2 regions of the Granulicatella elegans genome follow, and region 1 is predicted to be linked to the other one. Evidence: predicted binding sites of a transcription regulator. Region 1 holds the regulator's gene; the other holds the start of a gene.
What was found. Region 1 encodes LexA, which represses DNA repair genes until DNA is damaged. Its sites were predicted from a motif close to CNAACANNTGTTNG; they were not measured.

Region 1 (3,376 bases):
ACACGAGAAGCTTTTGCAGGACTGTTAAATTCATATTTTGGTAAGACTTCTTTCCAATCCACTTCAATTTTTCCAAAGAAAGCATCTTCGAATTGTTTCGCTAATTCAGGATATTCTTTACGATATGCTTCGAATAATTCTTGCCATTCTTGATAATCTTTTTCCCCAGTTTGTACTAATAATTTATCAAAACGATGAGCTACTTCTTCTGGCACTTCAAATGGAGCATATTCCCAGCCATAATTTTGCTTCATGATTTTAATACCTTCTTCTCCTAAAGGAGCACCATGAACTTTATTTGTTCCTTGGTTTGGAGCGCCGTATCCAATAATCGTTTTCACTTCAATTAAAGTTGGTTTTTCAGTTTCACCTTGCGCTTCTTCAATTGCCTCTGCAATTTCATCTAAGTCATTACCATCTTCAACTCGAATATAATTCCAACCTTGAGCAATAAAACGATCTTTCACACTCTCATTAAATGATTTTGATAATTCACCATCTAATGTAATATCATTTGAGTCGTATAATACAATTAATTTATTTAATTTCAAAGTACCTGCTAATGAAGTTGCTTCATAAGAAATACCTTCCATTAAATCCCCGTCCCCACACATCACATAAGTATGATGATCTACAATTGGAAATTCTGGACGATTGTAAGTTGCAGCTAGGTGTGCTTCAGCCATTGCCATCCCTACACCATTGGCGAATCCTTGTCCTAGAGGACCTGTTGTTGCTTCTACTCCATCAGTGTGACCGACTTCAGGATGCCCTGGAGTTTTACTATTAAATTGACGGAAATTTTTTACATCTTCAATTGAAACTTGATAACCTGATAAATGTAATAATGAATATAAAAGTGCTGAACCATGTCCACCTGATAAAACAAAGCGATCACGATCGACCCATTTAGATTGTTTTGGATTTACTTTTAAATATTTTGACCATAATACATAAGCCATTGGAGCAGCACCAATTGGTAACCCTGGATGTCCAGAATTTGCGGCTTGAATGGCATCCACACTCATTGTACGAATTGTATCTACCGCTAATTGATCTACTTTATCAAACATATTAACACTCCTATTCAAATAATTATTTTATTTATTTCCTATTTTGATGAAAAAATTATTCTTCGTTACGACTATGTAATCCTTTTTCTCTTTGAATTTGCTTCAATTTTTCAGGAGTTACATCATTACCGTCTTCATCGACAACTTTTAATCCTTCAATATGATTTTTCATTCCTCCACGGAACGCTTCTAAATATTCTTGACGTAATAACAATTGTTCTTCTTGCTCTACAGATGTTAATCCAACTGTTTTTTTCTTACGAGCTAATTCATTAATTCTCGCAATTTTCTTAGGATCTAACATATCAGACTTCCTTTCCTCATTTCTATTTCTACCTTTTTATCATACCATTATTTGTATAAAAAGAAAACACACTACCATGCGAACATTTGTTTGATTTAGTGTTCAATTTGTGCTATGATTACCTAAAAGAAATAGAGAAGGTGATACAATGTCAAATGGAAAAGATTCAAAACAAATCGATGTTTTACGTTTTATATATGAAAAAGTTAAAAAACATGGTTATCCACCAACTGTTCGAGAAATTTGTAATGCCGTTGGACTTTCTTCAACATCGACTGTACATGGACACCTTTCTCGTTTAGAAAAAAATGGATACATTCAACGAGACCCTAGTAAACCTAGAGCCATTGAAGTAACACCAATTGGTCTAAAAACAATTGGTGCTACAGCTACTGCTATTCCAATGTTAGGAACCGTTACTGCTGGTGCTCCTATTTTAGCAATCGAAGAGGCAAATGGATTCTTCCCCATTCCACCAGACTTACAACAAGATGCAGAAGACTTATTCATGCTGACCATTAAAGGAGACAGTATGATTAACGCAGGAATTTTCGATGGCGATTCTGTTATCGTACGAAAACAATCCACTGCTTCTAATGGTGAAATCGTCATTGCAATGACTGAAGAAGACACTGCCACATGTAAAAGATTTTTTAGAGAATCTGACCATATTCGTTTAGAACCGGAAAATGATCAACTAGATCCGATTATCTTACCTAATGTAACTATCTTAGGAAAAGTAGTCAGCCTCTATCGTAATCGAATTTTTTAATAACAATTATAGTAAACTCTTTGTTTTTTAACGAAGAGTTTTTATTTTGTAGAAAAAATCTTTCATAGTAGTAAGCGTAAAAGTTGCCGATGGGCAACTTTTACTAGGAAATTTCGAGACCTTAGGGTCGAAATTTAGACATGAGACTCACTTTTGCGAGGCTGCTACCGTCCTTTACTACTATATAGAAAGATCTATTTCAAATATTAAAATGTTTTTTGGACTTTCAACATATTTGTTGAACCTGTTTCTCCAACTTTAAGACCTGCAGTAATAATTAATAATTCTCCTTTTTCAGCAAATCCTTTTTCTAACACGGTATCATTTGCAAGCTTAAACATTTCATCAGTTGATGTAGGTCTATCGATTACAAAAGGTTGAACACCCCATACTAATGCTAACGCACGTTGTTGACGTTCAGTGTATGTGATAGCCATAATATTTGCACTTGGACGATATTTAGAAATCATTTTTGGAGTATGACCAGATTGAGTTGCAGCTACAATTGTTTTAACATCTAAGTTTTTAGCTGTATGAGCTACTGAACGAGCAATCGCTTCTGCCACATCTGTTGCATCATAAGTTTTTAGTTTAAATTTATCTTGTCCACGTAATTCTCGTTCAGTACGTACACAAATGCTTGCCATTGTTTTAACAGCTTCTACTGGGTAGTCCCCTGCTGCAGATTCACCAGATAACATTACTGCATCTGTACCATCGAAGATAGCATTTGCTACGTCTCCTGCTTCCGCACGAGTTGGGCGTGGATTACGTTGCATTGAATCTAACATTTGTGTAGCTGTGATTACTGGTTTACCACAAGCATTACATTTCTTAATTAAAGCTTTTTGAACGATTGGAACTTCCTCTGCAGGAATTTCAACACCCATGTCTCCACGAGCAACCATTAAACCATCAGATAAAGCTAAGATTTCGTCAATGTTGTCGATACCTTCTTGGTTTTCAATTTTAGGAATAATTTGAATATGAGTTGCATCGTATTCTTCTAATAAATCTCTGATTTCTTGAACGTCTGATGCACGACGAACAAAACTTGCTGCGATATAGTCGATATCATTTTCAATACCGAAGATAATATCTGCTCTATCTTTTTCAGTGATTCCTGGTAATTTAGTACTTACGCCTGGAACGTTAACACCTTTTTTGTTTTTAACAACACCGCTGTTATTTACAACTGTTACGATTTCGCCATTTGCATGGTCAATT
Region 2 (3,376 bases), 600 kb from region 1:
AAACCTTCATATCCTTCAATTGATTTAAAGGCCCCAGGTTTTTCTTTTGATTTTGAAATTTCTCTTGCTAAAGCTTTTTTCAATACTCCATTGACAAGAGAACTCTTTCCAGAACCTGAAACTCCTGTAACTGCTACTAATCTTCCTAAAGGAATATCCACATTAACAGATTTTAAGTTATTTTCACTTGCTCCTTTTAAGTGAATCCACCCTTTATCTTCTGTTCTACGTTCAGTTGGAACGGCAATTGATTTTTTCCCTGATAAATATTGACCCGTTAATGAGTTTGGATTTTTTTCCACTTCTTTTGGCGTTCCAGCAGCAATAATTTGCCCACCAAATTCCCCTGCTCCTGGTCCGATATCAATTAAGTAATCCGCTGCTCTCATGGTGTCTTCATCATGTTCGACTACAATTAATGTATTTCCTAAATCACGCATATTTTGTAACGATTGAATTAATCGATCATTATCTCTTTGATGCAATCCAATTGATGGCTCATCTAAAATATATAAAACTCCTGATAAATTCGATCCAATTTGAGTCGCTAAACGAATCCGTTGCGCTTCTCCCCCTGATAATGTTCCTGCTGCACGGCTAAGGTTTAAATATTGCAAACCAACATTTTTCAAAAATGTTAAACGAGATTGCACTTCTTTTAAAATAGGAGCGGCAATTTGTTCATCTTGTGGAGATAAGGTTAACTCTTTGAAAAATTCAATTTCTTCATCAACGGATAATTCTAACACTTCACTAATATGTTTATGATTCACTTTTACTGCTAATGCCTGTTCATTTAAACGGTGTCCATGACAAGCTTTACACGATAATTCTGTCATATATTGACGCATTTGTTCTCTTGTATACTCGCTATTCGTCTCATGGTAACGGCGTTTCACATTGACAATGACTCCTTCAAAAGGTACATCCACATCTCGAACACCACCAAATTCATTTTCATAATGGAAATGGAAAGTGGCGTCTCCAGAACCATATAACACTAGATTTTTCTGAGATTGTGTTAATGTTTCAAAAGGTAAATCCATTGGAACTTTAAACTGCTCACAAAATTGACGCAGCATTTCTGGATAATAGTTCGAACTAATCGGATTCCAAGGCGCTAATGCTCCTTCATTTAAAGTTTTCTCTTTATCTGGAATAACTAAGTCGATATCCACTTCTAATTTCATTCCTAATCCATCACATTTCGGACAAGCTCCAAAAGGTGCATTAAATGAAAATAGACGTGGCTCTAATTCTCCAATAGTAAATCCACAATGAGGACAAGCATAATGCTCACTAAACAAGATTTCTTCTTGCCCAATGACATCGACAATCGCATACCCTTCTGCTAAACGAAGCGCTGCTTCTAATGAATCGAACAATCTTGAACGGCTCTTATCGGACACAATAATACGGTCAACAACAATTTCAATCGAATGCTTTTTATTTTTTTCTAATGAAATTTCATCCGTTGTTTCCATCATTTCGCCATCTACTCGAATACGAATATAGCCGTCTTTTTGAATATTTTCGAAAACTTTTTTATGTTCTCCTTTTTTCCCTTTTACAATTGGAGCTAAAATTTGAATTTTTGTTCTTTCTGGCAATTCCATTACACGATTCACCATTTGTTCAATCGACTGACTTTCAATTAAAGTTCCGTCATTTGGACAGTAAGGTTTTCCTACACGTGCATATAGCAATCTCAAGTAATCATTAATTTCCGTTACTGTTCCCACTGTTGAACGAGGGTTACGAGAAGTTGTTTTTTGGTCAATCGCAATTGCCGGACTTAATCCATCAATACTATCGACATCTGGTTTATCCATTTGCCCTAAAAATTGTCGTGCATAGGCTGATAAACTCTCTACATATCTTCTTTGTCCTTCTGCATATAATGTATCAAATGCTAGTGAGCTCTTCCCTGAACCAGATAATCCTGTAATTACTACTAATTGATCTCTTGGAATTGTTACATCGATATTTTTTAAATTATGGGAGCGTGCTCCACGAACGATAATCTGATCTTTCGCCATTCCATCTTCCTCTATTTCTATCTAAAATCAAAAACTCTGCCTTTAGGCGTTCGCCTTAGTATAGCATAGTTTCTTTTACATTACGAACAAACGTTCTTGTATAGTCATACATCTTCATTTTAAGTGAATTCAAAAAAATGAGCAAATTTTGAGCAGATTCCTACTTAACAAAAAAGTCTGAATCTTCATAGTCCCTCACTACCAAAATTCAGACATTTTTAAACTCTTAGATAATTTCCATCTCCACTGGACAGTGGTCACTTCCGGTTACATCCGCACGAATTTTCACTTCTTGAATGCGAGAGGTTAACACTTCTGATACAACAAAATAGTCAATTCTCCATCCAATATTTCTTGCACGAGCACCACCCATATAGCTCCACCAAGTATAAGCTCCTACTGTATCTGGATAACGATAACGGAACGCATCTACTAAGCCATTCTCTACAATTTGATCAAATTTTTCACGCTCTTCTTTTGTAAATCCTGCATTTTTTGTATTTGTTTTTGGATTTGCCAAATCGATTTCCTTATGCGCTACATTTAAATCACCACACAAAATAACCGGCTTTGTTTCTTCTAACTTTTTAATAAAGGTTAAGAAATCATCTTCCCACACTTGGCGATAACTTAAACGAGTTAAATCACGTTTTGCATTTGGCGTATACACTGTCACTAAATAATAGTCCGTATATTCTACTGTAATGACACGTCCTTCTTGATCATGTTCTTCAATTCCTAATCCATATTGAACAGAAATCGGTTCTTCTTTTGTAAAAATGGCTGTTCCAGAATACCCTTTTTTCACAGCTGAATTCCAATAGGCATGATATCCTGCAAATTCCATTCCTAACTCCACTTGTTCAGGCTGTGCCTTTGTCTCTTGTAAACATAAAATATCTGGTTGAGCTTCTAATACATATTCTTGTAAAGCTCCTTTATTTAACACCGAACGAATCCCATTCACATTCCATGTTGTTAATTTCATACTTCTTCCTCCACGTTCATTTTGTTCTATCATAACAATTTTATAAAATGATGACTAGCAAAAAGATACCGACCTCCAAGCGTTAGATTTTTAGTCAAACTTTTCGGGGTCGGTATTTCAGAAATACTTTTTCTTTAAACATCCGCATCATTCGGCAAGCAAATATAAAAACTAATCACTTCTCCAACGGATTCAGCTAACATTCTTCCACCATGACTACGAACGATATTATCCGCAATGGCTAACCCTAGGCCTGTTCCACCTGTTTCTTTCGAACGAGAGCCTTCTGCACGATAGAAACGACTAAATAAACGCTCCAACACTTCTTTAGAAATAGGTTCTCCAATAT

Region 2: uvrA (excinuclease ABC subunit UvrA) is a predicted target of LexA. The motif match lies at 2,123-2,136, and genes of this name have one in related genera.

The regions. Positions count from the first base shown of each region.
Region 1 is NZ_CP085953.1:1,795,027-1,798,402, forward strand. Features, by position in the region: gene tkt (transketolase) at 1-1,073, opposite strand, end outside; gene LK443_RS08865 (DUF896 family protein) at 1,129-1,377, opposite strand; gene lexA (transcriptional repressor LexA) at 1,526-2,149, shown strand; partial or broken gene pyk (pyruvate kinase) at 2,368-3,376, opposite strand, start outside.
Region 2 is NZ_CP085953.1:505,316-508,691, forward strand. Features, by position in the region: gene uvrA (excinuclease ABC subunit UvrA) at 1-2,039, opposite strand, end outside; gene LK443_RS02575 (exodeoxyribonuclease III) at 2,266-3,027, opposite strand; gene LK443_RS02580 (sensor histidine kinase) at 3,162-3,376, opposite strand, start outside.